3 regions of the Pseudomonas atacamensis genome follow, and region 3 is predicted to be linked to each of the others. Evidence: predicted binding sites of a transcription regulator. Region 3 holds the regulator's gene; each other region holds the start of a gene.
The links. The regulator FliA, encoded in region 3, starts transcription of late flagellar genes. The targets are predictions, from matches to a motif close to CTAAAGTTTNNNNNNNNNNNGCCGNTAA.
Positions count from the first base shown of each region.

Region 1: JWU58_RS07345 (methyl-accepting chemotaxis protein) is a predicted target of FliA. The motif match lies at 3,592-3,619, and genes of this name have one in related genera.
Region 2: motA (flagellar motor stator protein MotA) is a predicted target of FliA. The motif match lies at 2,518-2,545, and genes of this name have one in related genera.

Region 1 is NZ_CP070503.1:1,590,236-1,599,867, forward strand. It holds gene JWU58_RS07325 (multidrug/biocide efflux PACE transporter) at 1-400, shown strand, start outside; gene JWU58_RS07330 (SDR family NAD(P)-dependent oxidoreductase) at 520-1,278, opposite strand; gene JWU58_RS07335 (LysR family transcriptional regulator) at 1,400-2,296, shown strand; gene JWU58_RS07340 (transporter) at 2,435-3,457, opposite strand; gene JWU58_RS07345 (methyl-accepting chemotaxis protein) at 3,734-5,356, shown strand; gene JWU58_RS07350 (PepSY domain-containing protein) at 5,539-5,844, opposite strand; gene JWU58_RS07355 (glycerophosphodiester phosphodiesterase) at 6,001-7,134, opposite strand; gene JWU58_RS07360 (DUF2025 family protein) at 7,354-7,680, shown strand; gene JWU58_RS07365 (CTP synthase C-terminal region-related (seleno)protein) at 7,829-8,533, opposite strand; gene JWU58_RS07370 (methyl-accepting chemotaxis protein) at 8,632-9,632, opposite strand, start outside.
Region 2 is NZ_CP070503.1:5,469,182-5,478,813, reverse strand. It holds gene asd (archaetidylserine decarboxylase) at 1-32, opposite strand, end outside; gene rhdA (thiosulfate sulfurtransferase) at 42-866, opposite strand; gene JWU58_RS24865 (HDOD domain-containing protein) at 909-2,447, opposite strand; gene motA (flagellar motor stator protein MotA) at 2,614-3,465, shown strand; gene motB (flagellar motor protein MotB) at 3,469-4,515, shown strand; gene JWU58_RS24850 (toll/interleukin-1 receptor domain-containing protein) at 4,621-5,106, opposite strand; gene JWU58_RS24845 (caspase family protein) at 5,106-6,065, opposite strand; gene rsgA (small ribosomal subunit biogenesis GTPase RsgA) at 6,377-7,408, opposite strand; gene orn (oligoribonuclease) at 7,516-8,058, shown strand; gene JWU58_RS24830 (trimeric intracellular cation channel family protein) at 8,210-8,824, shown strand; gene JWU58_RS24825 (hypothetical protein) at 9,000-9,632, shown strand, end outside.
Region 3 is NZ_CP070503.1:4,345,112-4,354,743, reverse strand. It holds gene flhF (flagellar biosynthesis GTPase FlhF) at 1-866, shown strand, start outside; gene fleN (flagellar synthesis regulator FleN) at 983-1,813, shown strand; gene fliA (RNA polymerase sigma factor FliA) at 1,810-2,550, shown strand; gene JWU58_RS19835 (chemotaxis response regulator CheY) at 2,718-3,089, shown strand; gene JWU58_RS19830 (protein phosphatase CheZ) at 3,108-3,896, shown strand; gene JWU58_RS19825 (chemotaxis protein CheA) at 3,950-6,226, shown strand; gene JWU58_RS19820 (protein-glutamate methylesterase/protein-glutamine glutaminase) at 6,276-7,421, shown strand; gene JWU58_RS19815 (flagellar motor protein) at 7,421-8,161, shown strand; gene motD (flagellar motor protein MotD) at 8,174-9,064, shown strand; gene JWU58_RS19805 (ParA family protein) at 9,108-9,632, shown strand, end outside.

The sequences.
Region 1 (9,632 bases), 2.8 Mb from region 3:
GGCGGTTGGTTTCGAGTTTCTCGCCATCCTCATCTGCACGCCGCTGCTCGCCTGGATCATGCAAAAGCCGCTGCTCGACATGGGCGCGGTGACCGTGTTGATCGCGCTGTTGGCGCTGGCGTGGAACGTGGTGTTCAACCGTTTTTTCGACCGTGCTCTGGCGCGGATGAATCTGCCGCACAACGCCTGGTCCCGTGTAGTGCATGCGCTGTTGTTCGAAGGTGGACTGATCGTGATGGGCGTGCCGCTGATAGCCTGGTGGCTGTCGGTCAGCCTGTGGCAGGCGTTGTTACTCGACATTGGCGTGCTGCTGTTCTTCCTGCCGTACACCTATGTCTACCACTGGGGTTATGACGTACTGCGCGAGCGCTTCATGGCCCGCCGCACATATGAAAGCTGAGGTAGCCCTGTGGCGAGGGGATTTATCCCCGTTGGGCTGCGTAGCAGACCCGATTTTGGGGCCGCTCCGCAGCCCAGCGGGGATAAATCCCCTCGCCACAAACGGTCTGTTGGTTGAGGTCAGAGAAACATGCCGCCAGACGCCTCGACCCGCTGACCGTTGATCCACTGTCCACCCTCCGACAGCAGCAGCGCCAGTGCACCGCCAATATCATCCGGCAGCCCTACACGACCCAGCGCAGTGTTGCTGGCAACCATCGCGTTGACCGCGCTGTTGTCGCGCACCGTGCCACCGCCAAAATCGGTTTCAATCGCACCCGGCGCCAGGATATTCACGCCAATCTGCCGCGCCCCCAGCTCTTTCGCCTGATAACGCGTCAGCACTTCCATAGCACCTTTCATTGCCGCGTAAGCGCCGTAACCCGGCAGGCTGAAGCGGGTCAGGCCGCTGGAAATATTGACGATGCGCCCACCGTCATTGATCAGCGGCAGCAATTGCTGAGTCAGGAAAAACGGCCCTTTCAACTGCACATTCATCAGCAGATCGAACTGCTCCGGAGTGGTTTCGCTGAACAGCGCATGCACGCCGACCCCGGCGTTGTTGATCAGGAAATCAAAGCGCTGACGCTCAAAGGTTTGCCCCAATACCTGTTCAACCTGCGCGGCAAACGCGGCGAAGTTTTCGCTGTGGCCGACGTCCAGCTGCAGCATCGCCGCTTTCGCGCCGAGTGCCTGCAATTCAGTGACCAGTGCCTGGGCCTCGTCGGCGCGGCTGTTGTAGGTGCCGATGATGTCGATGCCTTGCGCGGCGAGGTGCAGGGCGGCGCTGCGGCCGAGGCCACGACTGGCGCCAGTGATCAGTGCGATTTTGCGGTTCATGCTGACTTCCTCGATTGCAGTGATTGGGGATGGAAGAAGTTTATTTATCCGCCCTGAGGTGATAAACACGGCAAAAGCGGAATCACTGATCGGCTCAGCCGAACAATCACCGGGGCTTGTCATGAACAAACTGGAACTGCTGCGCACCTTCGTCCGGGTCAGCGAACTGTCGAGTTTCACCCTCGCCGGTGAAAGCCTCGGCCTGCCGCGCTCCACGGTGTCCGAGCAAGTGCAGGCACTCGAAGCCTTGCTCGGCACGCGGCTGTTGCAGCGCACCACGCGCAAGGTGCAGGCCACTCAGGATGGACTGGTGCTGTATGAACGCAGCAAAGATCTGCTCTCGCACATGGATGAAATCGAAGGGCTGTTCCGTCAGGACGAGGCTTCGCTGACCGGGCGCATCCGCGTCGATATGCCGAACATCCTCGCGCGACGCTTGATCATGCCGCGCCTTCCGGAATTCATGGATCGCCACCCGAATCTGCAGATGGAAATCAGCAGCACCGATCGCCGTGTCGATCTGCTGAGCGAAGGTTTCGACTGCGTATTGCGCATCGGCGCGCAGCCGGATCTGTCGGTAGTCGCCCGGCATCTTGGCGACTTCCCGATGGTCAATTGCGCCAGCCCGGCTTACCTGCAACGTTACGGCGTGCCGCAGACCATCGAGGATCTGGCGCAGCATCGGCTGGTGCATTACGTCGGCGTACTGGGCTCGCGTTCGGAGGGGTTCGTCTATGAGGAAAACGGCGAGGTGCGGCGCGTGGCGATGGCCGGCAGTGTCACGGTCAACAGCACCGATGCCTATGAAGCGGCGTGCCTGGGCGGCTTCGGCCTGACGCAGGTACCGCGCACCGGCATGCAACCGCATCTGGAAAATGGCGAACTGGTGACCGTACTGCCGCAACACACCGCACCGCCGATGGCGATTTCGTTGTTGTACGCGCGGCAACGGCATTTGCCGCTGCGGGTGCGGGTGTTTATGGATTGGCTCGGCGATGTCGTACGTTCAACGCTCTGACATTGAGCACATTGCCCCTGTGGGAGCGAGCCTGCTCGCGAAAGCGCCATGTCATTCAACATTGATTTATCTGACACACCGACTTCGCGATCAGGCTCGCTCCCACAGGGAGGACCGTGTTGTGTGTGGGATTTGCGCTCAATAATCCCCACGCTTGCGAAACGCCCAGCGCCCGGCAATCACGGTGAACGTCGCCACCAGCGCGACCAGCACCCAAAATCCGTGCGGGTCTTGGGACAGCGGCACACCGCCGACATTCATCCCAAAAAAACCGGCAATGATGTTGATCGGCAAGGCCAGGACCGTCACCACCGTCAGGGTGAACAGCGTGCGGTTGCTCTGTTCGTTGAGGTTGGCGGCGATTTCTTCCTGCAACAGTTTGATCCGTTCGCCGAGGGCGGTGAGGTCGTTGATGATCAGCGCAAACTCCTCGGTGGATTTGCGCAACTCCTTGACGTCCTCCTTCTGCAACCACGGCGGCGGACGATTGAGCAGGCGCAGCAACGAACCCGGCTCCAGCGCCAACAGCCGTTGCAGACGCACCAGCACGCGACGGTTGGCACCAAGTTCGGCGCGGTTGGTCGACAGGCGCGAGGAGAGCAGTTCGTCTTCGACCTGATCGACACTCAAGCTTGTCTTGCGCACGATCTGCGTCAGCACTTCGCCCTGATCGCGCAGCAAATGCACGAGCAGTTCCGAGGGCGAGCGAAAGCACTCGCCGGCCTTCACAGACGAACGCAATTTATCTACCGAATGCAGCGGTTGCAGGCGCGCGCTGACGATCAGTTTGCTGCGCACGCAGACCCACAGCGTCGACACGTCGGAGGAAACCATGCTGCTGAGGTTGAACACCACATCGTTGACCACCGCCAGCAGCGCCGAATCGACATGCTCGATGCGCGTCGATCGCGAACCTTCGTGCAGCGCTTCGAAAAACTCCTCGGGCAATTGCAGATGACTTTTCATCCAGCGCTCGCACGCGGCGTGGGCCAGGTTCAGGTGCAGCCAGAGAAACTCTTCGCTGTCGCCGTCGTCCTGCAAACAGCGCAAAGCCGTCGCCGAATCGATCTCGCGCCCGCGCTCACCGGGCAGGAAGCGAAAGCCGTAGAGCAAGCCAAACAGGTCCGGGGCGCGATGGCTGATATCGAGGCTGTGGTTCATGGCGGCTCGCTGCGAGGAGGGTGTCTGGGGCAGGATTTTCAGGTTCACCGGAGCGGCATCATCGCAAGCGAACATGACCGTTTTGTGACAGCAAAATGACTGCAAATCAAAGCGTTACCGGCTGTCGGAAGTTTCTCAAGGACGGCTCTGGCGCGCCGATCTCAGGTGAGTTAGGTTGCGCGCCATTGGCCTATGGCCATGGTACGTCGACAGGGAAGTCCGGCCATTTTTCACGTCCGCTCGGGCGTGCCTCATCCCTGCTTCGAGTACCTTGCAATGCTGCAAAAATCCCTGAGGGCGCAAATTCTCGCCCTGTTGAGCGGCAGTCTGCTGGCGATATTGTTGATCGCGCTGGCCTGCTTTCATTTCCTCTCCAACGGCGTGCAAAGCTATAGCCAGTTGATCGCCGGCCCGTTGCACACGTCGCAACTGATCGATGAAGCCAACCTGCAATTCAAAGTGCAGGTGCAGGAGTGGAAAAACGTCCTGCTGCGCGGCAAGCAACCGGCGGATCTGGCGAAATACTGGAGCCAGTTCGAAGAGCGCCAGCGCGATGTGCAGAACATTCTCGGCGAACTGGCCGGCCAGAAAGGCATCGAGGCCAATCTCAAATCCCGCATCGAACGCTTGCGCGAAGAGCATCGCCAGTTGGGCGCGGCCTATCAGAAGGGCCGCGATGCCTACGTCGCTGCCGGTGGTGATCCGAGCGCCGGCGACGCAGCGGTCAAAGGCGTTGATCGCGCCACCAGCGAGCAGATGAGCGCACTGGTCGCCGAACTGCGCGAGCAGGGCACCGCGCAGTCGGCATTGATCAGTGCCAGCGCTGACCGTACCGTGTGGCTTGGCCTGTTGGTGATGCTCGCATCAGGCTTGCTGATCGGTCTGCTGAGCCTGTGGCTGGTCAGCCGCAACCTGATCGAACCGATCCGCAACCTCATCGATTACGTCACCCGCTTGAGCCGTGGCCAGTTGGCCGAACGTGTTGTCAGCGAGCGTCGCGATGAACTGGGCAACCTCGCCGCCGCAGCGAACACTCTGCGCGATTTTCTCGCGGACACCTTCACTCGCTTGCAACGCAGCGCCGGTGATCTGGACAGCGCCAGCGGCGAGTTGAATGCCATTGCCACGACGATGGCCGGCGGCACCAGCGAGCAATTCAACCGCACTGATCAAGTGGCCACGGCGATGAATGAAATGTCCGCCACGGCCCAGGAAGTCGCCCGTCATGCCGCCGATGCCGCGCGTGCTGCCAACGATGCCGATCAGTCGGCGCAGCAGGGTGAAAAGGTCATGCAGACCACCATTCACTCGATCACGCAGATGCGCGGCGAAATCGCCAACACCGCCACGGTGATCCGTCGCCTGGAAACCGACAGCGGTCGTATCGGCAAGGTGCTGGAAGTGATTCGTGGCATCGCCGAACAGACCAACCTGCTGGCGCTCAACGCGGCCATCGAAGCGGCGCGGGCGGGTGAGGCCGGGCGTGGTTTTGCCGTCGTCGCCGATGAAGTGCGCAACCTCGCCCAGCGCACGGCGGAGTCGATCATCGAGATCAACCAGATCATTCAGAACGTGCAGACCGGCGCTGTCGATGCCGCGCAGGCTATCGAGAGCGGCCAGGCGCGCAGTGATGAAAGTGTCGAGCAAGTGACCCAGGCCGGCGCGATGCTGGAGCGCATCACCTTGGCGGTGGAGGCGATTCGCGACATGAACCGGCAGATCGCCACGGCGGCAGAAGAGCAGACTTCAGTGGCCGAGGATATCTCGCGCAACCTGACTGAAATCACTGCGATTGCCAGCACCAACCTCGACAATGTGCAGCGCACCGAAAGTGCCAGTCAGAACCTGCATGGATTATCGGGGCAGCTGAATGAGGTGACGGCGCGGTTGAGTGCTTGATTGCGAGTTCAAGCGTCCGGCATCTTTTGTAGGTCCTCGCCTGCTCGCGATAACGGTGGAACAGTCAACATTGATGTCGCTGACACTCCGCTTTCGCGAGCAGGCTCGCTCCCACATGATTTACGGCAGGCATGAAAAAGCCGCACGATTTTTCAATCGTGCGGCTCTTTAACAGCGGTCTATCAAGTGTCTTGCTTGTTGCTCAGCACTTTACCGGTGGTGGCATCAAAGTCCACGTCGAACTCTTTGCCGTCAGCAGTTTTAAGTTCAACTTCGTACTCGTAACCATTGAAGTGGTTATCCAGGTCGGTGTCGGTAATCGTTGCGCCCGGGTGCAGTTTCAGTGCTTCGGCGTTCATCGATTCCAGCGACTTGATCTTGCCGTCCTTGACCAGTTGCGGGATCTGGTCGATGCGAACATCAGCCTGAGCCAGGCCAGCGGTGAGGGTCAGGGCAGCGGCGGTAAACAGGGCAGTCAAAGTTTTCATCGGTTCATTCCTTGGCAGTGCGTTGAAGTGGTTGATCTGTGTAAGTGGGTTCAGATTAACCAGCGCAACTTAACTCACCCTTAAATCTCTGCTTCGCGATAAAACTGCTCTTTGTGGGAGCGAGCCTGCTCGCGAAGCAGGCGACTCGATAGCAACTTAGAAACCGTTCTTCTTCAGAACCTCATCAACACTGCCAACAGCCGGACGCTTGTAAAACTTCAACAATTCACTGGCGCGGTTGGTAAAGATGCCGTCGACACCCGCCGCCATGACTTTCTCGTAGTCCACCGCCTCGTCGACCGTATAAACATGCACCAGCATGCCTTGGTCGTGGGTGTACTTATTCATCCACGGTTGCACCAGGTCGGAGTAACTCTGATCACCACCCTGAGTCAGCTTCGCCGAAGGGCCGGTGCCGATCGCGCCCTGAGCCTTGGCGTAGTCGACCCATTGCTTGAATTCCGCTTCTGACTTGGGTTCCTGCTTGCCGTAGAAAACGTTTTTGTCTTTCTCGCCGGACGCGGCAAACGTCACCGCAGATTTAGGCTCGATGCTGCCTTCGCCGACCCACAACAGCAGGATCTTCGGCACTTGCGGCATTTCCTTTTCCAGCAATTGCAGGCTGTTCTTATCGAAGGTCTGCAGGATCACCTTGCCTTTGCCTTTGCCCTGACCGACGCCGAGCGCACTTTTCGCCAGCTTCGAACCGGCCGGACTGAGCCAGCCGCGATCCTGCAGTTTTTCCTTGAGGTCATGTTCGATGCCGGGAAACAGCTGCGGCTCTTTGGTTTCGATGTACAGGCCCGGCTTGTGCTGCGGGTTGGCGCGGGCGATGTCGATGATTTCATCGAGGGTAAGAATCTTCAGCCCGGCGTAGGAGGGGCGTGCGCGGTCAGGATATTTGCTGTTGAACCAGCTGCCGGCATCGAGGGTTTTCAGTTCGGCCATGGTGAACGCGGTGGCCGGGCTGTCCTTGCGCTCGGGGAATTTGCTGGCGACGTCGGTGGTGCGTTGCAGGTTGTCGTCGTGCAGGGCGAAGAGCACGCCGTCCTTGCTGCGCTGCAAATCCATTTCCAGGTAATCGGCGCCGAGGTCACGGGCCAGTTTGTAGGCCGCAGCGGTGGATTCCGGGGCATCGAACGACGCGCCACGGTGGGCGATCACCGCCGGATGCGGAATGCCATGGGCAGCAGCGATTGCCTTGGGCTCCGGGTGGCTGGCGGCATGCGCCTGACCGAGGCCGAACAACAGACTCAGCACCAGAGCGCTTCGGGTAAAAGTGGCAGGCATGGTCGAGTTCCTTTCGCAGGTTTTTTCGAGACGTACCTTTTAACAATTGACGCGCCGCAGGGCTATCGCCAGACCGACATAAACCGCGCAAAACGGAAATTTCCTGCACTTTTGTGGCGCTGTTTGCAGTACGCTTGCCCTCGGCTGACGCCCCGGCAGAGGGCGCGCCGCTACATTGCCCTGCGTGTAAACCATCGATCATCTTTCGTGAGGTTTACCATGCGCATCACCTCCCAACTCATCTGCCAGGCTGCCGACGATCTCAAAGGCTTCGTCGGCCTCAACCGCAAGACCGGCCAGTACATCGTGCGCTTCAGCGAAGATTCGTTCGGCATGGACGTGGCCGACGACGGCATCATCCCGGCCAGTGAATTCGTCTGGGCGAAGGCGTCGGAAACCACCATGACCCTCAAGCGCGAATTGATTCAGCTGATGCTCGATCAACACATCGACGACCGGATCAACATCACCGAACCGTTACGGGTTTACATGAGCAAGGTTGAAGTGCCGGAGATTGTTGCGGTGCGGAGTCTGGTGCGCGGTTGAGGTTTTGCAGTGGGGTTGCGGGCCTCTTCGCGAGCAGGCTCGCTCCCACAGGGATTTTGTAAACGCCACAGATCCAATGTGGGAGCGAGCCTGCTCGCGAAGGCGGCGTTGTGGGCGCCGCCAACCTCAATGGCCGAATGCATAACGCTCAATCCCGCAATCCGCAGGCTTCGATAAATGCGCGAACCAGCGGTGGCATTTTTCCTTTTAGTGCGGCGCGTTCCGGCTGGAACAGCGTGGCGACGAAAAACGGATGTTTTTTCAATTCGATAGCGCGCAGATCCCCCGCTGAATCACGGCCTACCGCTTGTAGCTGATCGCTCATCAAATGCTGTTCGAACTGCGGATTCACGCCGTAGCGGCAGCGATAGCCTTCTTCAATTTCAGACTTTTCGTACGCCTTGGCGATCAACGAGCCGGGCTGGAGGTGAATGACGTCGATGGCTTCAACCAGCGAGCAGCTCAGCGGCGTGAGCACGGCGCGTTCGGATTCTGGCGAGGTTTCCCCGTGCTCGGCGTCGGCCCAGCCCAGCACATTGCGCGAATATTCCAGAACCGCGTGCTGAAAACCGCCACAGGTGCCGAGGAAAGGTCGCCCTTGCTCGCGGGCAAAGCGGATGGCGCGTAGCGCACCGTCTTCACTATTATAAGGGCTGGCGGGTACACACCAGAACCCATCGAATTGAGTCAGCGCAGTGTCGGTGCCGATCTCTTCAGTGGCCAACCACTCGAACTGCACGGTGCGTTGCAGGTGTTCGGCGACCAGGCCGAGTGCAACCGGGATCGCTTGATGAGCGGTGACTTGGGGGTCGTAATCGCCAACCAGGGCGATGCGGACGGCGCGATTTTCCATGGGATTTCCCTGCGCTTGCTGATGGATGGCAGTCACTATAGATCGCGTGATTGCCATCCACTATCCCGAGTTTCACCTGGTGACTGAGACTACCGCCATTACCCCGACACCCGCTCATTGGCAAACATGCTCACCGCATCCACCGCCTCACTGGCGCCATCGCGAATCTGCAGAATCACCGTGCCGGCCTGATTGGCCAGTTCCACGCCTTCTGCGGCGCGGTCGCGGGTGCCTTGCATGCTCTTGATCGCCTGCCGTGTTTCGCTCTGGATCAGACTGATCATGGTGGAGATCTCCGCGGTGGAACCGCTGGTGCGCGCCGCCAGTTGCCGTACTTCATCGGCCACCACGGCAAAGCCGCGGCCCTGTTCACCGGCGCGCGCGGCTTCGATGGCGGCGTTGAGGGCGAGCAGGTTGGTCTGATCGGCGATCGCGCGGATGGTGTTGACGATGGCGGTAATCTGCTCGGAGCGGTCGCCCAGTTGCGCGATCAGCGTTGAGGACTGGCTGATGTCCTCGGCGATTTCGCGCATTTCGCTGGCAGCCTGTTGAATCACTTGCGTACCTTGCTCGGCGACTTTCCGTGTCGCTACCGAGATGTGATAAGCGGTGCTGGCACTGCGCGCGTCCTGCTCGTGTTGCTCGACACGGGCGGTAACGTCAGACGCGAACTTCACGACTTTGTACAAACGCCCCGAAGCGTCGTAGACCGGGTTGTAGTTGGCCTCCAGCCAGACGATCTGACCGCGTTTATCCACGCGCTCGAACTGCCCGTGGAAGAACTCGCCCTGATTCAGGCGCCGCCAGAAATCCTGATAGGCGCCGCTGTTGACCAGCGCCGGGGTGCAGAACAAGCGGTGATGCTGGCCCTTGAGCTCTGCGAGGCTGTAACCCATGCGCGTGAGAAAATTCTGGTTGGCGGTAAGAATATTGCCGTCGAGATCGAACTCGATCACCGCCATCGCGCGATCAATCGCCTGCAGTTTGGCGTTGGCCTCGTTCTCCTGCTGCACCTTGGCGGTGACATCCATCGCGTACTTGACCACTTTGATCACCCGTCCCGACGCATCCTTGATCGGGTTGTAACTGGCCTCGAGCC
Region 2 (9,632 bases), 1.1 Mb from region 3:
TACTGGCTGAGGATAAACAGACGCTCTTTCATTAGTTGTCCTTAAAAACCTTGAATCTCGACTGGCGTGTCAGGGTGGTTGCCCCATTCGCCCCAGGAACCGGCGTAGCCCTTGACCCGCGGATAACCGAGGGCTTTGGCCACCAGATAAGTGAAGCCCGACCGGTGATGGGTCTGGCAGTGGGTAATGATTTCCTTGTCCTTGGTGATCCCGAGGTTTTCGAGGATCTGCGGCATGTCGCTGCGGATACGCAACTGACGAGTCTGGTCCATGCCGGCGGTCCATTCGAAATTGACCGCGCCGGGGATGTGTCCGCCCTTGGCGGCGAGGACTTTCTCGCCGGAATATTCCAGCGGCCCACGCGCGTCCCAGATCGCCAGATCGGCGGCGCCGAGACGGCTTTGCAGGTATTCGCGGGTGGCGGTCGGTTCATCGTGCAGGGTCAGCGAGACCGGGCCACCGACGGCGGCCGGCACCTGAATCGACATCGGCATGCCGTCCGCCAGCCAGGCCGGCAGACCACCGTCTATATAGTGGTACTTGTCGTGGCCAATGACATCGAGCAGCCAGATGAAACGCCCGGCCCAGCCGCCGCCCTCATCGTCATACACGACATAGACCGCATCTTTACGATGACCGAGTTCACCAAACAACGCTTCCAGATCGGCCTTCGCCGGCATCAGCCCGGGCGCCGGTGGCTGGCCGAGCTGGGTGCGTTTCGGGTCGACAAAACGTGCGCCGGGCAAGTGACCTTCGGCATACCGGGCAGGGCTGGTCAGGTCCACCAGAATCAGTTCCGGGGACTCCAGACGCGGCAGCAGGTCGCTCGGCTCGATGACAAGCGGCAAGCCAGAGAAGTCAGACATGTGAGGTCTCCAGAGCACAAAGGGGAGGATTGTAGCGCAGGCTCATTGGCCGCGGCTGCTAAAGCTGTGCAGGGCTTTTTCGATGCACTGCGCAGTTTTGCCGAAGGCCTGCACAGTGATGTCGGCGAACGGCCCGCCGCCCTGATCGGCAACGACGATCATGATCACCCGGCCGTTATTCAACAGTGAGCGCAAGAATAAGTGCTCGCCGCGAAACAGCGTGCGCAGGCTCGCTGGCAATAAGGCAGAGAATTGCCCGTTGTTCTCCGGCGTGATCCGCACCTGCGCCTGCTGAGCGAGCAGGCGTTGCAGGACTTTGCTCTGGCTGACGACAAAACTCAGCGCCGCCGCATCCTTCGGCAAACCGGCGGTCTGGTGCACGCGCAGGGTCGAGTGCGTGCGGTCGGCCATCAGAATCATCACCCGACGCATGCCACTGGCCACCAGTGCCTCGCGGGCGGCGACGGTCAGGCTCATGGCATTGGTGAAGCGGCTGGGCTCGGCGAGCAGTTCGGCGCATTGCCGACGCCATTGGCCCAAGTCATCCGCATTCGGCGCTGCGGCCGGGAGCATGCCGGCCGGCAAGCGACGAGTGCCCCACGGCCAGATCAGCGAAACCGCCGGGTGCCACAAATCAGGCATTGCATGCTGACGCGCGCTGTTCGCCGCTTGCTGGTGCAGCTGTTGCTGCACTTCGTCCATGGAAATCTGCAGATACAGGCTGGTCAGGTACTGCCAGCGCTTGCTGTGCGGACTGTCCCAGGCCTGTTGCGCCGACAGCGCCAGGCCGTTGGCGAGCAGCACGGTATTGGCGGGTTGATTGAGCCAGCGGCGTAGCGTCGGATCCTCGTCGAGGCGATTCTGCTGGCGCAGTGGGTGCTCGCTGTCACGAGCGATGCGCAGCACTTTGACCAGTTCGCGTTGTTCGCTGAGCAGCAACTTGTAGCCTTGCTCGACCCAGATCGGCAGATGCCAGGCCTGGACCAGTGCCTCGGCAATTTTCAACAGGCGCACGCCGAACAATTGCTTTTCGACCACACGCGCCGACTCGCCCTTGTGGATCACCCGCAGTTCCCACTCTTCGAGCAACTGCGGATAGGTCAGCGCCAACGGCCACAGCGGCGACAAAAACAGCAGACTGCCCCAGTGGATGTCCTGCCACAGCCGCGCCAGGCGACTGGCAAAAAAACCGTTGGCCTGCTGTGTCGCGTGTTGGCTGATCAGTTGCAACTGACGCAAGGCCTTGGGGATCTGCCGGTGCGGTTCGGCGGGCAGGCGCGCGAGCAATTCTTCGGTGCGCGCAAGGCCCAGGCGATTGATTGCCACCTCGAGATTTTCCGCTGGCGCGGCCATGGTGCCGTGGGTGTGACGATTCGCCTCACGGATGATGCTCAAGGCCAGCGCCGGGCTGTCCTGCATCAACTCGGCGATGTCGCGCAGCGAGCTGCGATTGTCGCGGATAGCCCGGCAGACTTTGTCGTGAGCCTCTTGTGGTACGGGCAGGCGAACGCTGTCGAGCAGCTTGACCCAAGCCTGGAGGGTGCTCGGTTTTACCGATGGAATGTTCGTTTCATTAGCCATGTCTGGACGAGATCTTCACTGACTGTAGACGCGCCCGGCATGGGCTAAATTGGCTTTTCGCCTGAACTGGCTATAGTCTGGCGCAGTTTTGCCGATAAGTAGAAGAAGAGATTTTTTAACTTCCGAATATGACCTTGAACCCGACTTAAACAAGTACCTTCTACCTATGGCTAAAATTATCGGCATCATCGTCGTATTCGCGAGCGTGCTCGGCGGATACGTGCTCTCCCACGGCAAGATTGCCGCCCTGATCCAGCCTTTCGAGGTGATGATCATCGGTGGTGCGGCACTTGGCGCGTTCCTCCAGGCCAACCCCGGTTACATGACGATGCACGTGCTCAAGAAATCCCTGAGCATGTTCGGTTCGCGTTTCACCCACACCTTCTATCTGGAAGTGCTCGGGCTGATCTACGAAATCCTCAACAAGAGCCGCCGCGAAGGCATGATGGCCATCGAAGGCGACATCGAAGATGCCGCCGCGAGCCCGATCTTCGCCAAGTACCCGGCGGTGCTCAAGGATGAACGCATGACCGCGTTCGTCTGCGATTACCTGCGCATCATGTCTTCCGGCAACATGGCTCCGCACGAACTGGAAGGCCTGTTCGACATGGAACTGTACAGCCTCAAGGAAGACCTCGAGCACCCATCCCACGCAGTCAACGGCATCGCCGACGGCATGCCCGGTTTCGGTATCGTTGCGGCGGTACTCGGTATCGTGGTGACCATGGCTTCGTTGGGCGAGGGCGACCAGGCGTCGATCGGTCTGCACGTGGGTGCGGCACTGGTCGGTACCTTCTTCGGTATTCTCGCGGCGTACGGTTTCTTCGGTCCGCTGGCGCATTCCCTGGCCCACGATGCCAAGGAAGAGCTCAACGTCTACGAAGCCATCAAGGCCTCGCTGGTGGCCTCGGCGTCCGGCATGCCGCCGTCGCTGGCGGTCGAGTTCGGGCGCAAGGTTCTGTACCCGGCGCACCGTCCAAGCTTCGCCGAGCTGGAACAAGCGGTTCGCGGTCGCTAAGTCATGGAAAATAATCAGCCGATCATCGTCAAGCGCGTCAAGCGCATTGCCGCCGGGCACCACGGCGGGGCGTGGAAAATCGCTTTCGCCGACTTCGCCACGGCGATGATGGCGTTCTTTCTGGTGCTGTGGCTGCTGTCCACCGCTACGCCGGAACAGAAGATCGCCATCGCCGGTTATTTCAAGGACCCGGTCGGCTTCTCCGAAAGCGGCACGCCGTACATCATCGACCTCGGCGGTACGCCGACCCTGGCGCCGGAAAACACCCTCAACCCGGAAGTGAAGTCGCAGCCGCAACCGGACAAGGTCACGGTCGACACCGATCAGGTTGAAGGCATGGCCGAGCAGGTCGAGAAGGAGCGGCTCGAACTGCTGCTGCAAGAACTGCAGAACAAGGTCGACGAGAACCCGCAACTGCAGAAATTCAAGGATCAGATCCTCTTCGAAATCACCCCCAACGGCTTGCGCATCCAGATCATGGACGCCGAGAATCGGCCGATGTTCGACTCAGGTTCCGCACGCCTGAAACCGTACTTCGAAGACATCCTGCTGGCCATGGCCGACACCATCAAAGCGGTGCCGAACAAGATCAGCATCAGCGGCCACACCGACGCCAAGCCGTACATCGGCACTGGCGACTACGGCAACTGGGAGCTCTCGGCCAACCGCGCCAACGCGGCTCGCCGTGCCCTGGTCGCGGGCAGCTATCCGGATGCGCAGGTGGCGCGGGTGGTCGGTTATGCCTCGTCGGCGTTGTTTGATCGGGAAAATCCGTTCAACCCGGTCAACCGCCGCATCGACATTGTCGTGCTGACCAAAAAAGCCCAGGCCGCCATCGAAGGTGCGCAGGGGCCTGAGGCGGCGAAACCGGCGGATCAAGGTCAGAACGGTGCTGCTCCGGCAGCCCCGGTTGATCCGAATGCGCTGCCGGCGGACAAACAGCCAGTGCCGGCTCACGAGTTGCGCGAGCGGTTGAATCTGTTTGACGATGCGGCGCCGAAACCGGCCGAGCCGGGGGGTGCAGCGCCTGCGCCTGCGCCGAAGCAGTAAGTGAAAAAAAGCCGACAGTGATGTCGGCTTTTTTGTGGCTATCGCTTCATGCCTCTGACCATTTCGTAGCGTTGCTAAAATCATCGGGGACAGGCCGGCACAGTCTCAGAATCCCCGACGAATCCGATTCTTCAACTGTTCATGAAACATCTCCGCATCTCGCTTGTACGCCCCTTTCACCGAGTCGCTGAACGAGTCCAGGGTTATCGAGCGCTGGTTCGACACCTCATCACGATACGCATCGATAAAGAAATCCAGATCGCTGGCCGTGCTCAGCTTCGGCCATTTGTCCAGATAGATCGGCAATTGCGCCGGTCCGGTCTTGAACGTACAGATCCGCCGGTTACTGATCGTCGCCTCGCCAATTTCGAACGGCACCCACCAGGACTGCGCAGTCTTCTCCGACACCACCGCCAGCAGATGCGTGCACTCGGTGATGTTGCGGGTAATGACCCCGGTAATGTCATCGGTGGTCTGCGATTCCGGATCCAGCACGTCGAGGTAAGTCCTGATCTTCGCCTGGGTCAGGCGGGTGTTGATGGCGATCGCATGGGCGCGATCCATGTGGCGATAGCTGATAAAGACTGGCATCAGAAATGTCCTTTGAGGGCGAGTTCGCGGTAATAGGCGCCGAGTGCCGTCAGGCGGCAGCCGGTCGAGTGAATGGCGGCGTAGTACATGTGCTCGGCGTCGACCGGTTCGATCAGGCTGTGCCGGTTGCACTTCTGCAACTGGGCGAAGACCTCGCCGTGCCCAGGCACGAACGCCTTTTCGGTGGGTTCATAGCTGGGGTCGAGCGGCAAGACCGATTCGGCTTCGGCGAACCAGTCCGGCAATTTGCGCAGGATCTCCTTGGGGATCAGCGGCGAGACTTCGCGCAGCGAAATGAACTGCGACACATTGGTCTTGAACACCGGACGCTGTTCCCAGGCGCCGAGGGCGTTGTCGACGAAGGAATACAGACTGCCGGGGGTGATTTTGCCGAGGATATTCGCCGCGCCGCCATGCAGCGCTTGCAGGAGCAGGCCGGTGAACACGCCGTGCTGCGCGCCCTCCAGCGCCGGCTCGGCTTTTTTGCAGGCGGTGAGGATGGTCATGCCTTCGCTGACCATGCTGCTCTCGCTGCGCAGGGCGCGCACTTCTCCGGCTGAACCGCTTTCGCAGCAGTCGAGGATGATCATTTTGTTTTTGATCCGCGTGGCTTTGTCCGCCCAGTTGAGAATGTCGCTGATGCGGATGCCGTCCTTGGCGTTGCGGTAGTCCTGCGGGATCAACATGCCTTCGTCTGTGTCGGCATCGAAACCGCCATGACCGGCGAAATACAGCAGAGCGACGTTGCAGTCGCCGGAAAACAACTCGCGGATCTGGTCTTCGAGCTTTTCCCGGCTCAGGTAATCCTCGGCAGACGTCAGTACGACATTTTTGAAGTTGGGGTCGCCGTTGGCGTTGGTTTTCAATACCGAAGCCATGGCCATGGCGTCGTTGCAACAGCCGCTCAGCCCGCCAATATGCGTGTAATCGTTGATGCCGATGAACAATCCCTTGCGCATGGTCACACCGCCTTGTGCAGGCGGATCGCGCCGGGGATTCTGTGGGTATTGCTCGGGCGGGCGCAGCGAGACAAATGGCTGATGAACACAAGATGTTTTTTCATGGCTTTCCTCGATGGTCGCTGTGAGCGAAGGAGGAAAGAAATGTAGGCCGCTGGCTCAGGCCTACAAGGTCTGCGCGGCAAAACAGAAAGGTCCTGCAAGCAGTCGCGCAAGTGCCTACAGAAGAAGCTGACGTTTAAGAGAAGAGGGGGAGTCAGATGCAGTCCGACAACCGGCAGCCCATCGCGTAGGACTGCCGGCGTGGCTGTTTAATAGCCGTTTTCAGGCAGGCTGGCGATGATCGAGCGATAGCTGTTCATCCGTTGCTGCTGGATGCGGCCATCTTCCAGCGCCTTGAGCAGTGCACAACCCGGTTCGCGATCGTGCTTGCAGTCGCGGAAGCGGCAAGTGCCAAGCAGGTCGTCGAACTCGATGAAACCGGCTTCGACGTCGGCGCGGCTGACGTGGCCCAGACCGAATTCGCGGATGCCCGGGGAGTCGATCAGTTCGCCGCCACCGGGGAAGTGGAACAGCCGCGCGGTGGTGGTGGTGTGCGTGCCCTGACCGGACAATTCCGACAACGGCCCGACGCGGGTTTCGACCTCAGGCAGCAGGCTGTTGACCAGCGACGACTTGCCGACGCCGGACTGGCCGACGAACACGCTGATGCGCCCGTCGAGCTGCTTTTGCAGCTGTTCCATGCCATCGCCGTGGTGCGCCGAGACTTCCAGCACCGGATAACCCAGCGTGCGATACACCGCCAGCAACGCGTTCAGCGCCGGGGCGTTCTGCTCGTCGATCAGGTCGAATTTGTTCAGCAGCAAAAGCGGGCGGATGCCGGCATGTTCGGCGGCGACCAGATAGCGGTCGATCAGGTTGGCGTGAGGCTCGGGCAGCGGCGCGAACACGATGACGATCATGTCGACGTTGGCAGCAACCGGCTTGAGCTGGCCACGGCTGTCGGGGCGGCACAGTTCGGTGCTGCGCGGCAGTTGCGCGACGATCACGCCAATGCCCTGGTTGCCGGCCCGCCAGACGACTTTGTCGCCGGTGACCAGCGCTGGCAGGTTGGCGCGCAAGTGGCAGCGGAACACTTGGCCGGCGAGTTCGCCGTCAACAGCTTCGACTTCGACCTGCACACCGAAGTGGGCGATCACCAGGCCGTGTTGCTCAGGGCCGAGGTCGCCGCCCTCGAGGGCCTCGACCGCCGAGGACTCGCGTTTGGCGGCGCGTGCGGCGCGCTCGCCCTGAATCTTTTCGATGCGCCAGTTTTGACGACGATTGAGTTGGCGTTTGGCCATGGGTGTTCCGTCTGAAGAATGCAGCGATTAGGTAAAACGGCCGCGAGTTTAGCACGCCCGGCCACCGGCCTAGGCTAAACTGCGCAGCATTGCCTAGGAGCCCGAATATGCAAAACCCGCAGAACCTGATCTGGATCGACCTGGAAATGACCGGTCTGGACCCGGACAACGATGTCATCATCGAAATGGCCACCATCGTCACCGACAGTGAGCTGAATACATTGGCCGAAGGCCCGGTGATCGCCATCCATCACAGCGACGAAGTGCTCGCGCGCATGGACGAATGGAACACCCGCACCCACGGCAATTCCGGCCTGACCCAGCGTGTACGCGACAGCCGCATCAGCATGGCTGAGGCAGAAGCTGAGACCATTGCTTTCCTGGAAAAGTGGGTGCCGAAGGGCAAATCGCCGATCTGCGGCAACAGCATCTGCCAGGACCGTCGCTTTCTTTATACCCACATGAAGGCGCTGGAAAGCTACTTCCACTACCGCAACCTCGACGTCTCGACGCTCAAGGAACTGGCCGCACGCTGGGCTCCGGACGTGCGCGACAGCTTCAAGAAGGGCAGCACGCATCTGGCGCTGGACGACATTCGCGAATCGATCGCCGAGTTGCAGCATTACCGCAAGCACTTCATCAAGTTCTGAGGCAGCGGCATCAGCCCTGACGCTTTCGCGAGCAGGCTCGCTCCCACATGGAATGCGCCTTAGGTGGACGCGAGCCTGCTTGCGAAAGGCGCGCCCTCTTCTGGTGCGGCGCTGAAATGGCTAGACTGCGCGCCTTCCTGCCTGGACTGCCATCATGTTGCTGATGCTCTATCTGATCGCCATTACCGCCGAAGCCATGACTGGCGCGCTGTCCGCCGGACGACGTGGCATGGACTGGTTCGGCGTGGTGCTGATCGCCTGCATCACCGCGCTCGGTGGCGGTTCGGTGCGCGACGTGTTGCTCGGGCACTACCCGCTGACCTGGGTCAAACATCCGGAATATCTGGTGCTGACCTCGGTGGCAGCGATGTTCACCGTATTCGCTGCGCGCTGGATGCGCCACCTGCGCTCGCTGTTTCTGGTGCTCGATGCAGTTGGACTGGTGGCATTTACTTTGATCGGTTGCATGACGGCGCTGGAAATGGGTCACGGCATGTTGGTGGCTTCCGTCAGCGGAGTCATCACCGGCGTTTTTGGCGGTATTCTTCGCGATATCTTCTGCAACGATATTCCCTTGATCTTTCGCCGCGAACTTTACGCCAGCGTCTCATTTGCTGCGGCGTGGTGCTACATGTTGTGTCTTTATCTCAATGTGCCGGGTGAACAAGCCATTCTGATCACTTTGTTTGGCGGATTCCTGTTGCGTCTGCTAGCCATTCGTTTTCATTGGGAAATGCCGAAGTTCGTTTATAACGACGAACAATAATTGATCGTGCGTCCTTGTCACTGAAGTTGATTAATGGCAAATATGTTGTTTGTGACTGGCGCGCGCATATTTCTTACACTTTTCACTTTGATCTTTGCTTGATGGGTATGTAGTTTTTTCGCTGACATATTTTCGATGTCAGTATCAAATTATATTCTTACAAAGGAGCTGCATTGTGAGTGAAAGCATGGATCTTCAAGATAATCAAAATGGCAACCCGCCCACGCTGGCAGGGCTGTCCAGTTTAAAAGTCAAGTTTGATGCCGGTAATAATACTCAAAGCAGGGCACTTGTCGCTAATGGCCGAATGCAGGTCAAAGTTCAAGTACTCGTTGCCGGAGTGGACGCCGACGGCAACGCAATGCATGTGCCCGCAGATGTAATGGAAAGCATCCAGCTTATTCATTACGCGACCGGCAAGACCTTGCGCGATGGCTGGGTCGCGAGCGCAGTCCAAGGGCGGTTTACGCGTGAGGCACGTCCTGCACCTGACGCCGAAGACAGGCACGACGATGATCTTGAGAATGACAGCGTTCACCCACAGGTTCTTACGTTCTGGGTTTCCTCATCGAGCGCCGGAACGACTGAGATCGGTGCGCGCCTGTCCGTGAATGGCGAGACGATCCTCAGTAACGGAACCACGCCTGCCAGTGTTCATTACAGCAGCGTGACTGTAGAAGCGGAAACGCCTTCGACATATGGTGTAGACGGAGTATTTCGGTTGTACCAGACCAGGATTGGTAATGAGTCGCCCGGTAACCGTATCTGGAAGTACCATTTGGGACTGTACCCGGGTGGGAAGCAGATC
Region 3 (9,632 bases):
CCTGGAATCAGTTGCAAGGCAGCCGTCCGGCCCAGGCCAATCTGTATCGCCGTCTGCAGCGCATCGGCCTGTCCGGCCCGCTGTCGCGCGATCTGTTGGCGATGATCACCGATATCGAAGAACCCCGTCAGGCCTGGCGCATGCTGCTCGCGCACCTGGCGCGGATGATTGCCGTACCGGAAGTCGAGCCGCTGGAAGAGGGCGGTGTGATTGCCATGGTCGGCCCCGCCGGCATGGGCAAGACCACCACGCTGGCCAAGCTCGCCGCGCGTTACGTGCTCAAGTACGGCGCGCAGAACGTCGCGCTGGTGAGCATGGACAGCTTCCGCATCGGCGCGCAGGAACAACTGAAAACCCTCGGGCGCATCCTCAACGTGCCGGTGACGCACGTCGATCCGGGTCAGTCGCTGGTGCAGGCATTGGATCCACTGCTACGCAAACGCGTGGTTTTGATCGATACTGCCGGCCTGCAAGCCAGTGATCCGGCGTTGCGCATGCAGCTTGAGAGCCTGGCCGGGCGTGGCATTCGCTCAAAAAATTATCTGGTCCTGGCAACCACCAGCCAGAAACAGGTTCTAACCGCCGCTTATCACAGTTACAAGCGTTGCGGGCTGGCCGGCTGCATCCTGACTAAACTGGATGAAACGGCCAGTCTCGGCGAAGTGTTGAGCCTGGCGATCAGTCATGAATTGCCGGTCGCGTATCTGACCGATGGCCCACGGATTCCGGATGATCTGCATCTGCCGCGCCGTCATCAACTGGTCAGCCGCGCCGTCAGCGTGCAAATGCAGGAAGAACCCAGCGAAGAAGCCATGGCTGACATGTTCGCTGATATCTATCACAGCCCGACCAAGCAGGTTGGCTGAGGTAATCATGAACAGTTTTTGTACCTACATCGATGGTCTGCCACGCATTGTTCCGATCAGGAACGCGCAGCCAGTAATGTGGCCTCCGTCTATGCAAGACAAGGTAAAGAAATAACATGGGCAGCATGCATCCCGTACAGGTGATCGCGGTGACCGGCGGCAAAGGTGGCGTCGGCAAGACTAACGTGTCAGTGAACTTGTCGCTGGCGCTGGCAGAGCTTGGCCGTCGGGTCATGCTGCTGGACGCCGACCTGGGCCTGGCGAACGTCGACGTTCTGCTGGGGCTGACACCCAAGCGCACACTGGCCGACGTTATCGAAGGCCGTTGCGAACTGCGCGACGTGCTGTTGCAGGGCCCGGGCGGGATTCGCATCGTGCCGGCGGCCTCCGGCACGCAGAGCATGGTGCACCTGAGCCCGGCGCAACACGCCGGCCTGATCCAGGCGTTCAGCGACATCGGCGACAATCTCGACGTGCTGGTGATCGACACCGCTGCGGGTATTGGTGACTCGGTAGTCAGTTTCGTTCGTGCCGCCCAGGAAGTGTTGCTGGTGGTCTGCGACGAGCCGACTTCGATCACCGATGCTTACGCGCTGATCAAGTTGCTCAACCGCGATTACGGCATGAACCGCTTCCGCGTGCTGGCCAACATGGCGCAGAGCCCGCAGGAAGGGCGCAACCTGTTCGCCAAGTTGACCAAGGTCACGGATCGCTTCCTTGACGTCGCCCTACAATACGTCGGCGCGGTGCCGTACGACGAAAGCGTGCGCAAAGCGGTGCAGAAGCAGCGCGCCGTCTACGAAGCCTTTCCCCGTTCCAAGTGCGCGCTGGCCTTCAAGGCCATCGCCCAGAAGGTCGACACCTGGCCGCTGCCGGCCAACCCGCGCGGGCATCTGGAATTTTTCGTCGAGCGTCTCGTGCAGCAAACCGCAGGGCCTGTGATATGACCGCCAGTGGCATGAATCTTTACAAAAAGTCGGCGCGTGACGCGCAATACGAATTGATCGAGCGTTACGCGCCACTGGTCAAGCGCATTGCCTATCACTTGCTGGCGCGCCTGCCGGCCAGCGTGCAGGTCGAAGACCTGATCCAGGCCGGGATGATCGGTTTGCTCGAAGTCTCGACCAAATACGACGCCAGCAAAGGCGCCAGTTTCGAAACGTACGCGGGCATTCGAATCCGCGGCGCGATGCTCGATGAAGTGCGCAAAGGGGATTGGGCGCCACGCTCGGTTCACCGTAATACCAGGATGGTCAGCGACGCGATTCGCTCGATTGAAGCTAAAACCGGCCGTGACGCTAAAGATCACGAGGTTGCGGCCGAACTCCAATTGAGTCTCGACGATTACTACGGGATTCTGAATGACACCTTGGGCAGTCGCCTGTTCAGTTTCGACGACCTCTTGCAGGACGGCGAACACGAAGGGCTGCACGAGGATGGCGCGAGTGCTCATATGGAGCCGTCACGCGATCTGGAAGATGAACGCTTCCAGGCGGCGCTGGCGGACGCGATTGCCAATTTGCCGGAGCGTGAGCGACTGGTGTTGGCGCTGTACTACGACGAAGAGCTGAACCTCAAGGAAATCGGTGAAGTCCTTGGCGTCAGTGAATCGCGGGTCAGCCAGTTACACAGCCAGTGCGCGGCCCGTCTGCGGGGGCGTTTGGGGGAGTGGCGAGCGCGCTGAAGGCAGTGTGGGGACACTGCGAAACGAGGCTGGTGCGGTGATGAACGGCGCCGGTCTCGATCCGTTGTGCTCCAGACAAACTTCGAGTGCTATGCCGATTGATTGAAGTGGCGCGTCCAGGTGCTGGGCGCGTTTAAGACTGCTTGGAGGTCGAATTGAACAAAGACATGAAAATCCTCATCGTTGATGACTTCTCAACGATGCGGCGGATCATCAAGAACCTGCTGCGCGATCTTGGGTTCACCAACACCGTCGAGGCCGACGATGGCGTAACCGCCATTCCGGTGCTCAACAGCGGCAGCATCGACTTTCTGGTAACAGACTGGAACATGCCGGGCATGACCGGTATCGACCTGCTGCGTCACGTGCGCGCTGATGAAAAACTCAAGCACCTCCCGGTGTTGATGGTTACTGCTGAAGCCAAGCGTGAGCAGATCATCGAGGCCGCCCAGGCCGGTGTGAACGGTTACGTGGTCAAACCTTTCACGGCTCAAGCGTTGAAAGACAAAATCGAGAAGATTTTCGAACGCATCGGCTGATGAATGCGCGGGGGAGCTATGGAGCATAACGAATCATCACAGGGCGATTTCGAATCGACCCTGAAAAAACACGCGGTCGAACTGGTCGAGAGCCTTGAAAAAGGCAGGTTCGGCGACGCGGTGCAACTGATCCATGAGCTCAATCAGACCCGTGACCGCGGCCTGTATCAGGAAGTGGGCAAGCTCACACGTGAACTGCACAGTGCGATCGTCAATTTCCAGATCGATCCGCACATGCCGCAGGCCGAGGAAGTGTCGCAAATCACCGACGCCACCGAACGCCTGGGCTATGTGGTCAAGCTGACGGAAGCCGCGGCCAACCGCACCATGGATCTGGTGGAAAGCGCCACGCCGGTGGTCAACAGTCTCGCTGATGAAGCGCAGACGTTGAGCGCCGATTGGGGCCGCTTCATGCGTCGCGAGGTCGGGGCTGAAGAGTTCCGCGAACTGGCGCGCCGGGTCGACGGTTTTCTGTCACGCAGCAGCACGGACAACCGTGCGGTGTCGAGCAACCTCAACGACATCCTGCTGGCTCAGGATTACCAGGACCTCACAGGTCAAGTGATCAAGCGTGTGACCCAACTGGTCACCGAAGTCGAAAGCAATCTGCTCAAACTCGTGCTCATGGCCAGTCAGGTCGACCGCTTTGCGGGCATCGAACATGACCGCGCCGCAATGCTTGCTGAAAAAGATCCACAAAAACATCTCTCGCAGGGTGAAGGTCCGCAGATTCATGCCGATAAACGAGAAGACGTTGTGTCCGGTCAGGACGATGTGGACGATTTGTTATCCAGCCTTGGATTCTAGAGTTTCGGAATTCGGGTTTTTTGGGTTTTTAGACCTGTAGGAGCACCCCATTAATGAGCTTCGGCGCCGATGAAGAGATCCTTCAGGATTTCCTGGTTGAGGCCGGCGAGATTCTTGAGCAACTGTCCGAACAACTGGTCGAGCTTGAAAGCCGCCCGGATGATGCAGATCTGCTCAATGCAATTTTTCGCGGTTTCCACACTGTAAAAGGGGGCGCCGGCTTCCTTCAGCTCAATGAGCTGGTGGAGTGCTGTCACATCGCCGAAAACGTGTTCGACATCCTGCGCAAGGGTGAGCGTCGCGTTGATGCAGAACTGATGGACGTGGTGCTCGAAGCACTGGACGCGGTGAACAGCATGTTCAGCGAAGTCCGTGAACGTGCACCGATCACCGCTGCCACGCCGGAACTGCTGGCCGCGCTGGCGCGTCTGGCCGAGCCGCAATCGGCGGATGAAGCCGTTGCCGCACCGGTAGAAGCGGTGGAAGAACCGGTCGCCGAAAGCGCATCGGACGACATTACCGATAACGAATTCGAACAACTGCTGGACTCGCTGAATGCCGTCAAGGCCCAGGCCCAGGCCGAGGCTCCGGCCGCTGTCGCTGCTCCCGCGCAGGTTGCCGATACGGCGGCCAGCGATGAAATCACCGACGCCGAATTTGAATCGCTGCTCGATCAACTACACGGCAAAGGCCAGTTTGCTGTAGATGCGGTCGCTCCGGCGGCACCAGCAGCGCCGGCCGCACCTGCTGCGGGCGACAGCTCGGACATCACCGACGACGAATTCGAAGCCTTGCTCGATCAGTTGCACGGCAAGGGCAACTTCGCCGTTGACGCGCTGGAATCGGCCATCGCTTCGGCCCCGGCCGCACCTGCTGCACCGGCAGCCGCTGCGGCCGGCAGTGATCTGATCAGCGATCACGAATTCGAATCGCTGCTCGACGAATTGCACGGCAAAGGCAAGTTTGACGCCAGCGCTGCGACTGCCGGCTCTGCGTCGAGCGTCGCCACGCCAGCGGCGAAAGCTCCGGCTGCCGCTGCTGCGCCGAAACCTGCGGCCAAGCCTGAGCCGAAAGTCGAGGCGCCGAAACCGGCCGCCGCTGCTGCACCGGCTCCGGCCCGTGCGCCAGCCGCTGCTCCGGCGGAAAAACCGGCCAGCGAAGCGGAAACCACCGTGCGCGTCGACACCGCGCGGCTCGACGAGATCATGAACATGGTCGGCGAGCTGGTGCTGGTGCGTAACCGTCTGGTGCGCCTGGGCCTTAACAGCGGCGACGAAGCCATGTCCAAGGCCGTGTCGAACCTCGACGTGGTCACCGCTGACCTGCAGACCGCCGTGATGAAAACGCGGATGCAGCCGATCAAGAAGGTCTTCGGGCGCTTCCCGCGTCTGGTTCGCGACCTCGCACGTCAGCTCAAGAAAGAAATCAACCTGGAACTGGTGGGTGAAGAAACCGACCTCGACAAAAACCTTGTCGAGGCTCTTGCCGACCCGCTGGTCCACTTGGTGCGCAACGCCGTCGACCACGGCATCGAGTCGCCGGAAGAACGCGAAGCATCGGGCAAGGCCCGTGGCGGTCGCGTGGTGCTGGCGGCCGAGCAGGAAGGCGACCATATCCTGCTGTCGATCTCCGACGATGGCAAAGGCATGGACCCGAACGTCCTGCGTTCGATCGCGGTGAAACGCGGTGTGATGGACAAGGACGCGGCCGATCGCCTGAGCGATACCGAGTGCTACAACCTGATCTTCGCCCCGGGTTTCTCGACCAAGACCGAGATCTCCGACGTGTCCGGCCGTGGTGTCGGCATGGACGTGGTGAAGACCAAGATTTCCCAGCTCAACGGTTCGATCAACATCTACTCGACCAAGGGCCAGGGCTCGAAGATCGTCATCAAGGTGCCGCTGACCCTGGCGATCATGCCGACGCTGATGGTCATGCTCGGCAATCAGGCGTTCGCGTTCCCGCTGGTCAACGTCAACGAAATCTTCCACCTCGACCTGTCGACCACCAACGTCGTCGACGGTCAGGAAGTGGTGATCGTGCGCGACAAGGCGCTGCCATTGTTCTACCTCAAGCGCTGGCTGGTCAGCTCCGCCGCTCACGAAGAGCAGCGCGAAGGCCATGTGGTGATTCTTTCGGTGGGCACACAGCGGATCGGCTTCGTCGTCGATCAACTGGTCGGCCAGGAAGAAGTGGTCATCAAGCCATTGGGCAAAATGCTCCAGGGAACTCCGGGCATGTCCGGCGCCACCATCACCGGTGACGGCCGCATTGCGCTGATTCTCGATGTTCCAAGCATGCTCAAGCGTTACGCCACAAAGCGTATTTGAATCCGGGGCGGCGGCGCGATGACGCGCCGCTGCACCTAATGGAGTGTTTATGGCAGTCAAAGTCCTGGTGGTGGACGATTCGGGTTTTTTCCGCCGCCGCGTCTCGGAAATTCTTTCGGCGGATCCGAGCATCCAGGTGGTCGGCACGGCCACCAACGGTAAAGAGGCGATCGATCAGGCCATGGCCCTCAAGCCTGACGTGATCACCATGGACTACGAGATGCCGATGATGGACGGCATCACGGCGGTGCGGCACATCATGCAGCGCTGCCCGACCCCGGTGTTGATGTTCTCCTCGCTGACCCACGAAGGCGCGCGGGTAACCCTCGATGCGCTGGACGCCGGCGCGGTGGATTTCCTGCCGAAGAATTTCGAAGACATCTCGCGCAACCCCGAGAAGGTCAAGCAACTGCTGTGCGAGAAAGTCCACAGCATCTCGCGCAGCAATCGTCGTTTCAGTGCCTACAGCGCGCCGGCTCCCGCCGCTGCGCCAGCGCCGACGCCTGCTCCGGCAGCGTCGAGCTACGGCAGCCACACGAGCCACAGCAGCCCTGTCCCGGCACGTCCGACGCCAGCGCCAGCGCCTGCCCGTGCATCCGCTGCCAGCGCTTCGTCGCCAGCACCGAAACGCAAAGCCTACAAACTGGTTGCCATCGGCACTTCGACGGGCGGCCCGGTCGCGCTGCAACGTGTGTTGACGCAATTGCCGGCGAACTTCCCGGCGCCGATCGTGCTGATCCAGCACATGCCGGCGGCGTTCACCAAAGCGTTTGCCGAACGTCTCGACAAGCTCTGCCGTATCAGCGTCAAGGAAGCCGAGGATGGCGACATCCTGCGTCCGGGCCTGGCGCTGCTGGCGCCGGGTGGCAAGCAGATGATGATCGACGGCCGTGGCGCGGTGAAGATTCTGCCGGGTGACGAACGTCTGAATTACAAGCCGTGCGTGGACATCACTTTCGGTTCTGCAGCCAAGTCCTACGGCGACAAAGTTCTGGCAGTGGTGCTGACCGGCATGGGCGCCGACGGCCGCGAAGGCGCGCGTCTGCTCAAGCAGGGCGGCAGCTCGGTGTGGGCGCAGGACGAAGCAAGCTGCGTGATCTACGGCATGCCGATGGCCATCGTCAAAGCCGATCTGGCTGACGCCGTGTACGGTCTGGACGACATCGGCAAGCACATCGTCGAGGCGTGTATCTGATGGATGTTCTCAGCCTTATCGGCCTCATCATGGCGTTCGTCGCCATCATCGGCGGCAACTACCTTGAAGGCGGTCACCTCGGCGCGCTGGCCAACGGCCCGGCGGCGCTGATCGTACTGGGCGGCACGGTCGGTGCTGCGCTGCTGCAATCGCCGATGAGCGCGTTCAAGCGCGCCATGCAGATTCTCGGCTGGATCTTCTTTCCGCCGCGTGTCGACCTGGCCGGCGGCATCGATCGCGTGGTCAATTGGAGCCTGACGGCGCGCAAGGAAGGCTTGCTTGGCCTCGAAGGCGTGGCCGACGCCGAACCTGACAGCTATTCGCGCAAAGGTCTGCAACTACTGGTCGACGGCGCCGAGCCGGAAGCCATTCGCAGCATTCTCGAAGTGGATTTCTACACCCAGGAATCCCGCGATATCGAAGCGGCCAAAGTGTTCGAAAGCATGGGCGGCTACGCGCCGACCATCGGCATCATCGGTGCGGTGATGGGCCTGATTCACGTGATGGGCAACCTCGCTGATCCGTCGCAGTTGGGTAACGGCATTGCCGTGGCGTTCGTCGCGACCATCTATGGCGTGGCCAGTGCCAACCTGATCCTCTTGCCGGTCGCGGCCAAGCTCAAGTCCATCGCGTTGCGGCAGTCGCGTTATCGCGAAATGTTGCTGGAAGGAATTCTGTCGATCGCCGAAGGTGAAAACCCTCGTTCCATTGAGTTGAAGCTGCAAGGCTTCATGGACTAAGGGAATAACCTCATGGCTCGTCGTCGCCACCAGGAAGAACACGTCAATCACGAGCGCTGGCTCGTGTCCTACGCGGATTTCATCACTTTGCTGTTCGCGTTTTTCGTGGTGATGTACTCGATCTCGTCGATCAACGAAGGCAAGTACAAAGTCATTTCCGAAGCGCTGATCGGCGTGTTTACCGACTCCGATCGCTCGCTCAAACCGATTCCGATCGGCGACGAACGACCGAAAACCGTGACCCCGGCCAAGCCGCTGGTCAAGGATGCCGAGCAGGTCGACGCCGGTATATCCGGGGCCAGCGATCCGCTGAAAAGCATCGCCGATGACATCAGCGCCGCCTTCGGTGACTTGATCAGCTCCAACCAGATGACCGTTCGCGGCAACGAGTTGTGGGTCGAGATTGAGCTCAATTCCAGCCTGTTGTTTGGCAGCGGCGACGCCATGCCGAGCGACATCGCGTTCAACATCATCGACAAGGTCGCGGCGATCCTGAAGCCGTTCGACAACCCGATCCACGTCGAAGGCTTCACCGACGATCAACCGATCCGCACCGCGCAGTACCCGACCAACTGGGAACTGTCCTCGGCGCGCTCGGCGAGCATCGTGCGCATGCTCGCCATGCAGGGCGTGAACCCTGGGCGACTGGCGTCGGTGGGCTACGGCGAATTCCAGCCAGTGGCCAACAACGCCACGGTCGAAGGCCGGGCGAAGAACCGTCGCGTGGTGCTGGTGGTGTCGCGCAATCTCGATGTGCGCCGCAGCCTGACGGGCACCGGAACCGCCAATGCGCAACCTGATGCGGCGTTGAAGCGCGCTGGCACACAAACTGCACCGACCCCGGTCAAGACGCCGGGACGCGAGAGTGCCGTCAATTCTCCGTCGCCCGCATTAACACGCTGAAGCATGTCTCGGTCAATCAACCTGGCCGGGAGGAACGAACTGAATGAGAGTCTGGGCAGTCGCCAATCAAAAGGGTGGTGTCGGTAAAACCACATCCTCCATCGCTTTAGCCGGATTGCTGGCCGAGGCGGGCAAGCGCGTGGTTGTGGTCGATCTCGACCCGCACGGCTCGATGACCAGCTATTTCGGCTACGACCCCGACAGCCTGGAACACAGCAACTACGACCTGTTTCTGCACAAGGGCAGCGTGCCGCAAGGCCTGCCGGGGCAGTTGCTGTTGTCGACCAGCGACGAACGCATTTCCCTGCTGCCATCGAGCACCGCACTGGCCACCCTTGAGCGCCAGTCGCCGGGGCAGAGTGGCCTGGGTCTGGTGATCGCCAAGAGTCTGGCGCAACTGTGGCAGGACTTCGATTACGCGATCATCGACAGCCCGCCGTTGCTCGGTGTGCTGATGGTCAACGCCCTCGCGGCGAGCCAGCAACTGGTGATCCCGGTACAGACCGAGCACCTCGCCGTGAAAGGTCTGGAGCGCATGGTCAACACCCTGGCGATGATCAATCGCTCG